DNA from 2 places in the Arthrobacter sp. TmtSoilC79 genome. Region 2 is predicted to be linked to the other one. Evidence: riboswitches for the same ligand, from Rfam matches in the RefSeq annotation. Region 2 holds a riboswitch; the other holds the start of a gene.

Region 1 (7,688 bases), 1.5 Mb from region 2:
AAGAAGCGGACATTGACAAGATCCGCCAGGAAGTCCAGACCATCGAGGCACGACTGATCCGGATCATGGGTACGGCCGAGGAAGTGCAAGCGCTCAACGCCGAAGTACGTCCGGGAACCGAAGGGGCAACACGATGAAGGAAATCATCCTCGTGGTGACGGCAGTGATCCTCAGCCTGGCTGCCGCAGGTGCGATTGTGCGCATCGCTATTGGCCCGTCCCTGTTGGACCGCGTGCTGGCATCGGACGTTTTGCTGGCCATTCTGGGTGCTGCACTGGCGATCGACATGGCGTTGAACAGGCACCTCAACAACTTGATGCTGCTGGTAGCCCTAGCCGTGATCGGCTTCATCGGATCGGTGACCGTTGCGCGGTTCGTGGCGGAACGGAGGGAACAGAGCAATGAATCCTGACGCTACCGGCGTGGATGCCGTGATCGATGTTGTGACAGCTGTGTTCCTGGTGGTGGGCGCCTTGATGTCCTTGGGCGCCGCAATCGGCTTGCTTCGGTTCCCGGACCTCATGAGCCGCATGCACGCAGCCACCAAACCCCAGGTCCTCGGGTTGTTCCTCATGCTTGCCGCGATCGGCCTGCAAATGCGGACGTGGTGGGTGTGGCCAGTACTGCTGGTGGCTTGGATCTTCCAACTGCTGACCGCACCTGTGTCCGCCCACATGGTGGGCCGCTCCGCCTACCGAACCAAGCACGGCCACCGCGAGATGCTCACCAAAGACGAACTCGAGGCCGTTGTGCAGCGGGCTGCCGCGGGCCAAGAGCCCCGGAACGACCGCTAAAAGCTCCCAGCAAAACGCGGGGACGCTCTGTGCCCACTGGTGTTCATTCCATCAAGTGGAGGCAAAGCGACCCCGCGTTGTTGTCTGTAGTTGAGGGCTAGACGATGTCCTGCGACTTGGCGAAACGTGCAATGGCGCGCTGTGTGCCACGGCTGGCCAGCACCTGGATCAAGGTGCTGACGAAGGCCGAGATCAGCGCAAAGGTCAGCGCTGAACGCAAGGACGTTTCCATGTCGTCGTTGCCCAGGGGTGGTTTGTTGCCTGTGGCCTTTTCCCACCCTTTGTTGACGAGTTTGGTGCCGACGAAGCCTGCTCCGAGGCTCACTCCGGTACCCAGCAGCTTGAAGAAGAGGTTCATGGCTCCAGCCTAGTCGTCCGTGGCCGAGCCAAGTGTCAGCGGCGGCTTTCCCGCTCTTTCAAGAACGCTGCCAACGACCCCACTGGGGCCAACACCGGAACGACGGCGTGTTCTGCTGACCACACAGCGTCCACGGTTTCAAAGCCGGCGATTTCCTTGAGCAGGTAATAAGTAGGCGGCATCAGCTTCAGTGTCCCGGCCGCTTCCGCGTCCAGGATTCCGGCGACCGGCATCCACAAAGATTGCCAGGCCTCGGTGGTTTGATGCTGGGGCGCGGCCCCTGGATGTGGTTTGGCGACGTAGAAGTAAGTGTCGAAGCGCTTGGGCATGTCCGTGGGAGTAATCCAGTTGGCCCAGGGGCGGAGGTCTTCGGGACTGATCGTGAGGCCGGACTCCTCCTGGACCTCCCGGATTGCGGCGGTCAGGACCGTGCCGGCATTGGTTTCGGCCTGCGCGGAACCGGTGTGGAGGCCGGCGTCGGTGCCGGCGCCGCGACTGGGGCTTGGGCTGAGGCGTGATTCAGGGCCGGGGCCGGGGCCTGAGCCGGTTCCGATGGAGCTGGAGCGCCAAGCGGCGGCGTGGCGTTGAAGCAGTTCCGCCGGGTAATCCCACCCTGACTCGTCCGCAACATCCACCCGGCCTCCCGGGAAGACCACCATACCGGCGGCAAAGTCCATGGTGCTGACCCTGTGCTGGACAAAGGCTTCGAGCCCACCTGGGGCATCGCGAAGAAGGATGACACTGGCAGCAAGCCGGGGTTCCGACGGGGTGTCCTCGCCGGCAGGGTGATTCTGAGTGGGTAGGTCCGTCATGAAATGTGCCCCTTTGCCGCGGTGGATTCTGCTGGTTCATTCTCTCAGGTCCCGTTGTGGGGCCTGTTGTGCGGGGTTTGGGGTGGGTGATGGGTGTGGAGTGGGCCTTGCAACGTGGGTGGGTTTGTTGTGGGGCCTGTTGTGCGGGGTTTGGTGCTGGGGATGGGTGTGGAGTGGGCCTGGCAACGCGGGTGGGTTTGTTGTGGGGCCTGTTGTGCAGGGTTTGGCGCTGCGGATCGGTGTGGAGCGGGCCTCGCAACGCGGGTGGGTTTGTTGTGGGGCCTGTTGTGCGGGGTTTGGCGCTGGGGATGGGTGTGGAGCGGGCCTTGCAACGTTGGTGGGGTTGGTTGTGGGGCCTGTTGTGCAGGGTTTGGGGTGGGGTATGGGTGTAGAGCGGGCCTGGCAATGTTGGTGGGGTTTGTTGTGGGGCCTGTTGTGCAGGGTTTGGGGTGGGGGATGGTTGTGGAGCGGGCCTGGCAACGTGGGTGGGTTTGTTGTGGGGCCTGTTGTGCGGGGTTTGGTGCCGCGGATCGGTGTAGAGCGGGCCTCGCAACGTGGGTGGGGTTTGTTGTGGGGCCTGGTGTGCAGGGTTTGGCGCTGCGGATCGGTGTAGAGCGGGCCTCGCAACGCACACGCCCGCGCCCCCGCACACGCCCGCGCCAACCCGCCCGCGCCCCCGCACACAGCCCCGCCCCCCCGGCCCAGCCAGCCAGCCCGATTGTGACCGCATGCCGGCAACACATCAGCGCCAGCAAACCCCACAGGTGTAAACTGAACCCGCCCATCAGGGCAGATTTGATAACGACAGGGGAGCGCCGCCGTCGGAGCCTGCAGAGATGCGGGAGACGCGAGGGCGCTGAGAGTGCGGACAGCCGCAGACCCTCGAACCTGATCCGGTTAGTACCGGCGCAAGGGAGTCGAGCTTCTCAGAGTGTCCGGATCCAGGCGGCGCAGGCCGGTTGTAAATCCGGGGAGCACTTTCCCCTCCTGTAACCTCAGGAGGCAGAAAATGACCACGGTAAACGTGAAGAAGACCAGTGATAACTGGCGTGTTGTAGACATTGTTGTGGCGGCTTTGATCGCCATCGCGGGCGGCGTGATTTTCTGGGCATGGTCCCAGGGCGCTGCACTGGTATCCATCCCCCTGAACGCAACGTACCCGCCGCTCACCGGCCTGATCGCCGGCGGTTGGATGATCCCCGCAGTGCTCGGCATGCTGATCATCCGCAAGCCTGGCGCCGCGTTGTTCTGCGAGGCCATCGCTGCCACAGGCGAACTCATCATGGGTTCGCAGTACGGCACCACGGTGTTGATCTCCGGCATCCTGCAGGGCCTGGGCGCCGAGCTCATCTTCGCGGCCTTCCGCTACAAGAAGTTCAACCTGCCTACGTCCCTCCTCGCAGGTGCCGGAGCGGGCCTTTTCTGCGGCCTGAACGACTCCTTCCTCCCGTGGGGCTGGAACATCGCCTACGAAGCCATCGACAAGCTCACCTACATCACGTTCACCACGATCTCCGGCGCTGTGATCGCCGGCGGACTCTCCTGGGTGGCCACGCGCGGCCTCGCCAAGACCGGCGTGCTGAGTTCGTTCGCCTCCCGCAAGGCCGCTTCGGAGCCAGTTTTCAACTGATGTCCGCCACCAACAGCGGTGCGGTGAGGCCGGCCGCCATCTCCGCCGAGGGCTGGGGCTGGCGGCATGCCGGCCGGGCCGCCCCCGCCATTGAGGGCCTGGATCTTCGGATTGAGCCGGGGGAGCGGGTCCTGTTGCTGGGGCCCTCGGGCGCCGGTAAATCGACGCTCCTGCATGCCCTTGCTGGGGTCCTGGGCGACGAGGAAGACGACTCGGATGAAACCGGCTCGCTGCTGATCGACGGCGTTGCGCCCCGCGGGCAGCGTGGCCGCGCCGGATTGATGCAGCAGGACCCGGAAACGCAGGTGGTCCTCTCCCGCGTGGGCGATGACGTGGCCTTCGGCGCAGAAAACCTTGCCGTTCCGCGCGAGGAGATCTGGTCCCGTGTCCATGAAGCGCTCGACGACGTGGGGTTGCGAACCGCTGCCGGCGGCGGTTTGGCGTTGGACCACCCGACGGCGGCACTCTCCGGTGGCCAGAAGCAGCGCCTTGCGCTGGCAGGCATTTTGGCGATGCGGCCCGGTTTGATCCTTTTGGACGAGCCCACGGCCAACCTGGACCCGGCAGGGGTGCTGGAGGTCCGCGACGCGGTCAAGCGCTGCCTGGACAAGACCGGAGCCACCATGGTGGTGGTGGAACACCGCGTGTCCGTGTGGAAGGACCTGGTGGACCGCATCGTGGTCCTGGCACCAGGGTCGGCCGGAGCTGCGGCGGCAATCCGTGGCTCAGCGTCCGGCACATCAACTGCAACAGCAACCGGCGCAGCCACAGCCGGGGTCCTCCTGGACGGACCCCCGGATCAGGTCCTGTCCGAGGCCCGCACCATGCTGATGGCGGCCGGCGTATGGGTGCCGGGGTACGTTCCGGCAACCCGGACGCGGCACAACCAGCCCGAAACCGCACAACTGCTCCTGGCAGCGCAGGACCTTTCAGTTTCCAGGGAAAAAGCCCGGCGCAAGGGTTTCAGGACCATCCCGCCTGTGCCGGTGCAGACGAGGATCACCGCACAGGTCCGGGCTGGCCAGGCGTTGACCATCACCGGCCCGAACGGGGCCGGCAAGTCCACGTTCGCTCTCACGTTGGCCGGCCTTTTGGCGCCGGTGGACGGCACGGTGAGTGCCGCCGTCGAGCTTTCCGAGGGAGCTGGAATTGATCCGTTCAAGTGGAAAGCGGACCAGCTGATTTCACGGATCGGAACGGTGTTCCAGGAACCGGAGCACCAGTTTGTCACGGGCAAGGTCCTGGACGAGCTCATGTTTGGTCCAAGGCATCTGGGCCACGGTGAGGAACGCGTGGATGAGTTGCTGGAGCGGTTGCGTCTCACCCATCTCGTGGACGCCAACCCGTACACACTGTCCGGGGGCGAGAAGCGACGGCTTTCGGTGGCCACGGTGCTGGCCGCGCATCCCAAAGTCCTGGTGCTCGACGAGCCCACCTTTGGCCAGGACGCCAATACATGGGCCGAGCTGGCCTCGTTCCTTTCTGAGCTGCTGGATGCCGGAACCGCGGTTGTCTCGGTGACACATGACCAGGAGTTCAGCGCCGTGCTGGGTGGAACCGAATTGCGCCTGGGCACGAGCCAACAAGGCGAATCCACGCATCAGGAGGCGGGTGCAGCATGAGGGATGCCCTGAATCTGCGCGGGAACCATGCCCTCCTCACGCGTGCAAACCCCTTGGCCAAGTTCGTGTCCGTTTTCCTGATTTCGCTGGTGTTGGCCCTTTCCATCGACTGGGTCTCGGCGTCTGCAGCGCTGGTTGCGGAACTTGCCGTATTTCCGCTTGCCGGGCTCACGCTCAGGCTGCTCTGGCAACGGGCATGGCCCCTGATCATCGCGGCGGCCATCGGCGGCTGGAGCACGGCGATTGTGGCGGCGGACAGCGGCGCTGTACTGCTCGACGTCGGACTCTGGTCCATCAGCGAAGGTTCCCTTGAACTGGGGCTGGGTTTCATGTTGCGCGGTTTGGCGATCGCCCTGCCCGCAATCTTGTTGATGACCTGCACCGACCCTACTGACCTGGCCGATGCCCTGGCGCAGAAGGCAAAGTTGCCGCACCGCTTTGTCCTGGGATCCTTGGCCGCCATGAGGCTGGTGGGGTTGATGGCGGAGGAGTGGCAAACCATCGGAATGGCCCGCCGCGCCCGCGGAGTCGGTTCCCAGGGCAACCCGTTCCAGCGGCTGAAGGCAACACTGGGCCAGAGCTTCGGTTTATTGGTCCAGGCTGTTCGCCGGGCATCCCGGCTGGCGGTGACCATGGAAGCGCGCGGTTTCGGTGGCGGCCAGCGGACGTGGGCGCGCGAATCCACTTACTCGTTGCTGGACGTCTGGGTGCTCCTGGGTGGCTTGGTGATCGCAGCCGGCGCCGTGCTGGCAGCTGTTGGTGCGGGAACGTGGAGCTTCGTCTGGCGCTAGTGCTTTCATGCACTGGCGCTCCGGGCACCAAGAGTGCCGCCGGCTTTTTTGGGGGCTGGCGGCACTTCGCTTTTTCGGCGGCGCTTACAGTGCCTGTTGGTCCTGGATCTCATCGAATCCTGAACGGGTAAGGAAACCCAACTGGGCTTCCTTCTCCGCAAGCTGAATGATCGGCCCCAGCTCAAAGCAGGTCGCTTCCAAACGACGCAGGGCTTTGGCGTTGCGTGAGTCCGGTTCCACCACAATCCGGTCCTTGCCCGGCAGGGAGAACATGTACTTGATGAGGGCTGTCCCGAGCTTCGGCGTGAAGTGCGGGATGGGCCGTGTGGCCGGGGCCAGGAGCAGGTGCATGCCGATGTCGGCCTCCCGGGCGGGGTAGGCCTCGCCTACGGGGTCGTGCAAGGGCTCATAGGTCTGGAAGAGTGCCAAGGGCTCGCCATCAAGGATGGCCAGGAATGCGTGGTGGGTGTCCAAAGAATCAAGGAACTCATAAATCCCCTGGACTTCTTCACGGGTATTTTCCGTCATTCCCCAGAACTTTGCCCGGGGCTGCGTGACCCACTCAAAGATGAGATCGATGTCCTCGGCGGGGATCAGCGGGACGATGCGCAGCGCGCCCCATCCTTCGAGGTCCTCGGAGTAGGTGGTGGTGCGGACGGAGAAGTCCTGGGTGGTGGTGGTCATGGCTTCCTTAGGGGCTGATGCGGGGCTGATGCGGTGCAGGCGAGGTGCTGATGCGGTGCTGGTGTGGTGGTGGTGAGGTGCTGATGCGTGGCTGGTGCGGTGCTGATGCGGGAGTAAAGCGGGCTGGGTCAGTCTTTGATGAGTTCATGCCAGTCGGTGACTACCGGGGCCAGTTCCCCGGCAGCCCAGAGCGGGAGCTGGTCGGCAAAGTGCTCGTGGTCAGGCGTGCCGGAGGCTCCGAATGGGACGATCCAACGGCTGTTGCGCCGCTCGGACAAATCCCACACGTAGCGGGCCACAGGTCCACGGAAGCTTCGGTCATCAACACCGGGCAGGCTCTCGGTGCAGAGTACGCAGCCCGTATCTCCTGCCAGCCCGGCCGTGGGTGCCGCTGATGCGAGGGGACCGGGAAGGACATGAACGGCCAACAGAGTGTGGCGGTCGCCCCAGGAGAGCACCCGGGGTTCCTCCACCCCGACGTCCTCAAGGGCTGCAGCAGCTTCCGCCTGCACGTCGATGCCAAGTTCGGAACCACGAACCAGGAGGGTTTCCAAGGCAAAGCCGATGCGGGAGGCCACTGAAAGCCACGGGCCGAACAACGGCGAGTAGCCAGTGGGCGCGTCCAAGGGTGCCAGCGCTGAATGCCGTGCCAGCCGTCGGACCAGCTGCCCCCGCCAGGCCGCAAACACCGCGGCATGCCGGCTCCCGGCGTCCATGCGGCCGTCCCAGTCCAGCAACAGCGAACGCAGAAGCCTCGCATCGGGGGACAATTCGCCCTCCCCGGGCAAACCGTCCTCCCCGGACAAACCGCCATCCCCGGACGAACCATCCGCCGTGGACAAATCGTCCTCCCCGGACGAACCCTCCGCGGACAAACCGTCCACCGTGGACAAGCCGCCATCCCCGGATGAACCATCCGCCGTGGACAAACCGCCCTCCCCGGACGAACCCTCCGCGGACGACTCATCCCTGGACAAACCGCCCTCCCCGGACGCTT
Region 2 (7,688 bases):
ATCACGGAGACTGCGCCATCGAACCGTGTTGCCAGTGTCAAGGGCTCCACCAGGCTTGAAGCGAAGAAGCAGCGTCGTCGTGAGTCGCGTGAGACCGGACGCCGCCGCCAGGTGATCACCGAGGCCGAGTTCCTGGCCCGCCGCGAATCAGTGGACCGCCAGATGATTGTCCGCCAGCGCGACGACAGAATTCAGATCGGCGTCCTGGAAGACGGGGTTCTTGCTGAGCACTTCGTCTCGAAGACCCAGCAGGACTCCTTGATCGGCAACGTTTACCTGGGCAAGGTCCAGAACGTCCTGCCGTCCATGGAAGCTGCCTTCGTGGATATCGGACGCGGCCGCAATGCGGTCCTGTACGCCGGTGAAGTGAACTGGGATGCTGTGAACCTTGAGGGACAGCCCCGCCGGATCGAAAATGCCCTGAAGTCCGGCGACTCGGTCCTGGTCCAGGTCACCAAGGACCCCGTTGGCCACAAGGGTGCCCGGCTGACCAGCCAGATCTCCCTGCCCGGCCGGTATCTTGTGTATGTTCCCGGTGGATCCATGACCGGCATCTCGCGCAAACTGCCCGACGTCGAACGCAACCGCCTCAAGCGCATCCTGAAGGACCGCCTGCCGGAAAACGCCGGCGTCATTGTCCGCACGGCTGCCGAGGGCGCATCCGAAGAGGAACTGACGCACGACATCAACCGTCTGCGCGCACAGTGGGAAGGCATTGAGGGACAGGCCTCGTCCACCAAGGTCCTGGCTCCGGAATTGCTTTACGGCGAGCCGGACCTGACCATCAAGGTGGTACGTGATGTCTTCAATGAGGACTTCTCCAAACTGATCGTTTCCGGCGACGACGCCTGGGACACCATTGAGGCATACGTTACCTACGTTGCCCCTGACCTGGTGGGCCGCCTTGAGAAGTGGACCAAGGACCAGGACATCTTTGCTGCCTGGCGTATCGACGAGCAGATCCACAAGGCACTGGAACGCAAGGTGTTCCTCCCCTCGGGCGGTTCGCTGGTCATCGACCGCACCGAAGCCATGACAGTGGTAGACGTCAACACCGGTAAATTCACCGGCAGTGGCGGCAACCTCGAGGAAACGGTCACCAAGAACAACCTCGAAGCCGCTGAGGAAGTTGTCCGCCAGCTTCGCCTCCGTGACATTGGCGGCATCATCGTCATCGACTTCATCGACATGGTCCTTGAGTCCAACCGCGACCTCGTCCTCCGCCGCATGGTTGAGTGCCTGGGCCGCGACCGCACCAAGCACCAAGTAGCCGAGGTGACGTCCTTGGGCTTGGTCCAGATGACCCGCAAGCGCATGGGCACTGGCCTCCTGGAGGTCTTTGGTGAGCAGTGCGAGCATTGCGCCGGCCGCGGCGTCGTCACCCACGACGAACCCGTTGAGCACCGCCGCGCCAACGTTGTGGCCGCTGAGCAGCACCGTCCCCACACCGAGGCCCAGCAACCCGCAGCACGGACGGAGCGCAAGCGTCGCCGCGGCAAGGGTGGCGGACAACCCGTCGCCGAGGCCCCCGCGCCGGTCCACACCGCACCGCCCGCTCCGGCTGCAGCTCCTGTTTCGACCGAGCCGCAGGACCCGGCCAAGCAGGCCAAAGCTGAGGCCACCCGGGCGGCACTGGCCACCATCGCTGCCGCCGCGCACGCAGCCCACCTGCACGACGACGAAGTTCACCGCGCGGAGGAGCAGGCACGGGCAACCGGTCAGCAGCAGGCAAGCGCCGGGCAGGCAGCCCGGAGCGAGGCTGGAGAGCCGGCCTCACGTGAATCAGAGCGGGAAGCAGCTGTCCGTGAAGCACGGTCCACTCCGGTCCTGCGTTTCGGTGGCGAAGAAGTAGCGCTGCCGATCGGTGAACACCACGAGGAACCGCCGGCAGCCAAGCCGGCCATGAGCCTGGACCTCCTTGCAGAGGCCTTCTCACACCTTGGCGCGGCTCCTGCCGAAAAGCCGGAAGAAGTACTCCCTCCCAAGGCAGCTGCCGCACCCGCGGTCGCCGTAGCCAGGCCTGCGGATGCAGGCCATGATGCTGCGTCGACGTCGGGCACCCGCCGTGGGCGTCGCAACCGCAGCGCCAGCCGGGCGCAGGGCGCGGCCAACGAAACCAGCGTCGAGCACCACGAGGCTACTGCAGCTGCCGGTGGAACGTCGCACGAGGCCAAAGCACCTTCAGAGCCAGCCACGAAGGCCGCGTCCGCGGAGCCCATCATCCTCGGGGTGGGCGTACCGGCCTCCGAGCTCTAGTATTTCGACAACAAAGGGCCCTGCAGTAGACCGTCGCCGACGGGTACTGCGGGGCCCTTTGCCGTCCGCCCCAGCGTTCATATCCGGTCTTCAGCGTGGCGAAGTTCCCCGGCCGCTGTGCATCCCGGCTACGCTGGTGGACTGACACGGGGTGCCGGGCATTGGGCCAGGCTGAGATCCAGACCCGTTGAACCTGTCCGGTTAGCACCGGCGAAGGGATGTCCCCATGACGTTATCGTCGTACTCTCCTGTGTACCCTCTGGCCGCTTCCGGACGGGAAACCCCCCGGGTGCTGAGCATCGCGGGCTCGGACCCCTCCGGTGGTGCCGGTATCCAGGCTGATCTGAAGAGCATTGCAGCCCACGGCGGCTATGGCATGGCGGCATTGACCGCGTTGACGGCGCAGAACACCAAAGGAGTCAGCGCGGTCCATGTACCCCCGGTGGAATTCCTGCGGCTGCAGTTGGAGGCCATCAGCACGGACATCGCCATCGATGCCGTCAAAATCGGGATGCTCGGTGACGCAGCGGTCATCGATGAGGTCCGCCGCTGGCTCGAGGAGGTGCGCCCCGCCGTCGTGGTCCTTGACCCGGTGATGGTGGCTACCAGTGGTGACAGGCTCCTGCAGGGATCGGCCGAGTCGGCTTTGCGTGCCCTGCTTCCCTTGGCTGACCTCATCACGCCCAACCTGCCCGAACTTGCCATGCTGTTGGGGGAGGCTGAGGCGGCCGACTGGGCTTCGGCATTGGATCAGGGAAAACGACTCGCCGCTGAGTGCGGCAATACAGTCCTGGTGAAGGGCGGGCACCTGGCGGGGTCCGAATGCCCGGACGCGCTGGTGAACACCAGCGGACTCCTGAGCCAGGACGTCATTGAGGTAGCCGGCCCCCGGGTGGATACACAGAACAGCCATGGCACAGGATGCTCGTTGTCCTCGGCGCTGGCCACTGTCCAGGCCCGTACCGGCGACTGGGAAGTGTCCTTGCGCGAGGTCAAACCGTGGTTGCTTGGGGCCTTGCTCAAGGCTGACAGCCTCGAGGTGGGGCTCGGAAACGGTCCGGTCCACCATTTTCATCACCAGAGGGTCCTGAGGCGTGGGGATTTTGCCGCGACGCTCTGGAAGGAAGCCACTGTGGAGCTGGAGGCAATCTACAAGCTCGGGTTCATTGAGGGCCTGAAATCGGGCAAACTCCCGGAAGCTGCGTTCAACTACTACCTCGCCCAGGACGCCATCTACCTCAACGGGTACTCCAGGGTGCTGGCGCGTGCAGGCGCTCTGGCCCCCAGCGAAGAAGAGCAACTGTTCTGGGCGAAAGCCTCGCAGCAATGCCTTGAGGTGGAATCGGAACTGCACAGGAACTGGCTAAGCACCCGCGAGGCATCCTCGGGGACCGGGCCGGTCACCAAGTCCTACGTGGATCATCTGCTGGCGGCCTCGGCCAGCGGCAGCTACCCCCTGGTTCTCGCAGCCATCCTGCCCTGCTATTGGCTGTACGCGGAGGTTGGCCAGCAGCTCAATGCGGCTTTTGTAGAGGCAGGGTCCCCGGCAGGGCACCCCTATGCGGACTGGCTCCGGACCTATGCCGACGAGGACTTTGCCGCAGCCACCAGGAATGCGATCAACTTCACTGACGCGGCTGCAGCTGCAGCGTCGGAGGGGGAGCGGGCGGCCATGGTGGAGGCTTTTGCCTTGTCCTGCCGCTACGAGACGGCGTTCTTCGATGCCCCGGGAGTTTTTGCCTGAGGGCTGTGGGAGAGGGCTTTTGGACTGGATCCGCAACTCGCCCACAGCGCGTCGCGGACCCAATCGCGCTAATCGGCCTCAAACCCTGTAGGCTGTATGGGCACGGTGCCGGGAGAGTCCGTTTCATCTGGTGACGCAAGTCACGTGGTAGCCTCCGGACCCGGCCTCATTTGCAGCTGAAGGTCAAACTAGCGTAATCTTGATCTTCGGTGCTTACGCCAACACTTGGGTTATGCCCCTTGGAATTGTTCATGGGATGACTCGCGGACTTCGATCAGAAGTCCACGGCGTTGAGGCACAGCGCGAACCAAGCCTGATTCCGGTTCAAGGTTCCGCACGCAAATTTAGTTATAAACGTCGAGAGAAGTGAGTACCCAAGTGGTGTACGCGATTGTCCGCGCAGGCGGCCGCCAAGAAAAAGTTTCCGTTGGAGACTACGTAACGCTTAACCGCGTCCCCGGTGGAGCCGGCAGCACGCTTGAGCTGCCCGCCTTGCTCCTGGTTGACGGCGACAAGGTCACCTCCGCAGCTGCGGAACTGGCCAACGTCAAGGTTACGGCTGAGATCCTCGAAGACCTTCGTGGTCCGAAGATCGTCATCCAGAAGTTCAAGAACAAGACCGGCTACCGGAAGCGTCAGGGTCACCGTCAGGAACTGACCAAGATCAAGATCACCAGCATCGCGTAACTTTCGTTACCCGCTGTTCAGGTTTTTCAGTTTCCCCAGAAATTTAGAGGCAGGCATTTCACATGGCACACAAAAAAGGCGCGAGTTCCACTCGCAACGGTCGTGACTCCAACGCACAGTACCTGGGCGTCAAGCGCTTCGGTGGTCAGGTAGTTTCCGCAGGCGAAATCATCGTTCGCCAGCGTGGCACCCACTTCCACCCCGGTGCAGGCGTTGGCCGCGGTGGCGACGACACCCTGTTCGCCCTGCAGGCCGGTGCGGTTGAGTTTGGTACTCGCCGCGGCCGTCGCGTAGTGAACATCGTTGCTGCTGCAGCTGCAGAGTAACAACAAGTTCTGAACCGGTGGAGCGGGCCAAACGGCCCGCTCCACCGTTCTTTTAACCGCATTACAATCGACTAGGGCGCTTTGGGCGCGCTGGTTTTTGCAACAACGCTGGCAACAGCAACAAACGCTGTAGGACAGCAAATGAGGAGATCCACGTGGCTAGCTTTGTAGACCGGGTAGTACTGCACGTATCCGGCGGAACCGGCGGCCACGGCTGTGTCTCTGTCAAGCGGGAGAAGTTCAAGCCCCTCGGTGGCCCTGATGGCGGCAACGGCGGCAACGGCGGCGATGTCATCCTCCGGGTATCCGCCCAGACCACCACCCTGCTTGACTACCACCACGCACCCCACCGCCACGCCACCAATGGTGGCCCGGGCATGGGTGACTGGCGCGGCGGCAAGAACGGCGAGACCCTGATCCTTCCGGTTCCTGATGGCACCGTGGTCAAGACCAAGGACGGGGAAGTCCTGGCTGACCTCGTGGGCGAGGGTACTGAATTCATTGCTGCTGCAGGCGGCCAAGGCGGTCTTGGCAATGCCTCCCTTTCGTCCCAGAAGCGCAGGGCTCCCGGGTTTGCGCTGCTCGGTATCGAAGGCGAATCCAGCGATATCGTCCTGGAATTGAAGTCCATCGCCGATATCGCGCTGGTCGGCTTCCCCTCCGCCGGCAAGTCCAGCCTCATCGCTGCCATGTCTGCCGCCCGGCCGAAGATCGCCGATTACCCCTTCACCACCCTCATTCCCAACCTTGGTGTGGTCCAGGCCGGAGATATCCGCTTCACTATCGCCGATGTCCCCGGGTTGATTGAGGGCGCCAGCGAAGGCAAGGGCCTTGGCCACAACTTCCTCCGCCACGTTGAGCGCTGCGCCGCACTGGTGCACGTTCTGGACTGCGGAACCCTTGAATCGGACCGCGATCCTTTGTCCGACCTCGCCATTATCGAGGCGGAATTGGAGAAGTACGCGGTTGACATGAGCTACGCGGGAGTTGACGGCGAAGTCGTACCGCTCAACGAGCGCCCCAAGCTTGTGGTCCTCAATAAGGTTGACCTTCCTGATGGCAAGGATATGGCCGAGTTCGTCCGTCCGGACCTGGAAGCACGCGGCTACCGTGTCTTCGAAGTCTCAGCTACCAGCCATGAGGGCCTGCGCCAGCTCGGATTTGCGATGGCCGAGATCGTCAAGGCTGCCCGGGATGCTGTGGCAGTCGCACCTCCCAAGGTGGCCCCGCCCGTCCTCAGGCCGCGCGCAGTCAACGAATCCGGCTTCAAGATCCGCCGCGAGGAAAAGAACCTCGAGCCGCTGTTCCGCGTCCTGGGCGAAAAGCCCGTGCGGTGGGTCAAGCAGACCGACTTCACCAACGAAGAGGCCATCGGCTACCTTGCAGACCGACTGGCCAAGCTGGGTGTTGAAACGGAGCTCTTCAAAGTTGGCGCCAAGCCGGGCGATACCGTGGTCATCGGTGAGGACGACGGCGTCGTGTTCGACTGGGAGCCCACCATGATGGCCGGTGCCGAACTCCTGGCCACCCCCCGTGGTACCGACATCCGCGTTGCCGACATTGGCGATCGCCCCACGCGTTCGCAGAAGCGTGATGAGCAGATCGAGCGCCGCGAAGCAAAAGCAGCCGCGCGTGCAGAACTTGAAGCCGAGCGCAAGGCAGGCATCTGGACCGAATCCGTCAGTGGCCGCCGCGCCCAGACTGTGAGGGAGAGCACACTGGACTCCGGTGATGACGACTAGGACCATCGACGCTCCTGGCACGGCCGAGGGCCTTGAACGCCAGGCCCTCGCCACCGCCAAGCGAATTGTAGTCAAGGTCGGTTCCTCTTCCCTGACGAGCATCAAGGGCGGTATTTCGGAAAAATCCCTGGCAGGCCTGGTGGATGCCTTGGCAGAGAAGCGCAATGCCGGCACCGAAATTATCCTGGTTTCCTCCGGGGCAATCGCCGCTGGCCTTGCTCCCTTGGGGTTGGCCAAACGGCCAAAGGACCTGGCAACGCAGCAAGCTGCTGCCAGTGTGGGCCAAGGACTGCTGATGGCCCGCTACACGCAGGCCTTCAGTGCCCATGGCGTGACGGTCAGCCAAGTGTTGTTGACCGCGGACGACCTGATGCGCCGCACCCAGCACACCAACGCCTTCAGGGCCCTGGACCGGCTGCTGAACCTCGGCGTAGTGCCGGTGGTTAACGAAAACGACACTGTGGCTACCCACGAGATCCGGTTCGGCGACAACGATCGCCTGGCCGCCCTGGTGGCACACCTGGTCCGCGCCGATGCCTTGGTGCTGCTGTCCGACGTCGACGCCCTCTACGACGGTCCGCCGTCCCAGGGTGCCAAGCGTATTCCGCTGGTCCAAGGTCCCCAGGACCTCGCCGATGTGACCATCGGCAAGGCCGGCAAGGCCGGCGTCGGAACCGGTGGAATGATGACCAAGGTTGAGGCGGCCTCGATCGCGGCCGGCTCCGGCATCCATGCCCTGGTAACGTCCACCGCCAATGCCGCAGCCGCCTTGGCGGGGGAGGACGTGGGGACCTGGTTCTCGGTCAACGGCAACCGCAAGCCCGTCCGGCTTTTGTGGTTGGCGCACCTGGCTACGGTTCAAGGACGGTTAATGCTCGACGACGGTGCGGTCAAAGCCGTACGCGAACGGCATAGGTCACTCCTTCCTGCGGG

Evidence for each region. Region 2 has a riboswitch for thiamine pyrophosphate ahead of thiD (bifunctional hydroxymethylpyrimidine kinase/phosphomethylpyrimidine kinase). Riboswitches for the same ligand answer to the same signal wherever they lie in the genome.
Region 1: linked by a shared signal. The riboswitch ahead of AC6JA3_RS02680 (ECF transporter S component) and the one ahead of thiD (bifunctional hydroxymethylpyrimidine kinase/phosphomethylpyrimidine kinase) in region 2 are both predicted to bind thiamine pyrophosphate.

What each region holds. Positions count from the first base shown of each region.
Region 1 covers NZ_AP046051.1:552,438-560,125, forward strand. The annotation lists gene AC6JA3_RS02655 (Na+/H+ antiporter subunit E) at 1-137, shown strand, start outside; gene AC6JA3_RS02660 (MrpF/PhaF family protein) at 134-412, shown strand; gene mnhG (monovalent cation/H(+) antiporter subunit G) at 402-794, shown strand; gene AC6JA3_RS02670 (DUF4235 domain-containing protein) at 892-1,152, opposite strand; gene AC6JA3_RS02675 (NUDIX hydrolase) at 1,188-1,964, opposite strand; TPP riboswitch at 2,761-2,897, shown strand; gene AC6JA3_RS02680 (ECF transporter S component) at 2,974-3,594, shown strand; gene AC6JA3_RS02685 (ABC transporter ATP-binding protein) at 3,594-5,216, shown strand; gene AC6JA3_RS02690 (energy-coupling factor transporter transmembrane component T family protein) at 5,213-6,007, shown strand; gene AC6JA3_RS02695 (GNAT family N-acetyltransferase) at 6,092-6,691, opposite strand; gene AC6JA3_RS02700 (penicillin acylase family protein) at 6,820-7,688, opposite strand, start outside.
Region 2 covers NZ_AP046051.1:2,021,302-2,028,989, forward strand. The annotation lists gene AC6JA3_RS09395 (Rne/Rng family ribonuclease) at 1-2,256, shown strand, start outside; TPP riboswitch at 2,394-2,492, shown strand; gene thiD (bifunctional hydroxymethylpyrimidine kinase/phosphomethylpyrimidine kinase) at 2,483-4,000, shown strand; gene rplU (50S ribosomal protein L21) at 4,379-4,687, shown strand; gene rpmA (50S ribosomal protein L27) at 4,750-5,013, shown strand; gene obgE (GTPase ObgE) at 5,169-6,755, shown strand; gene proB (glutamate 5-kinase) at 6,745-7,688, shown strand, end outside.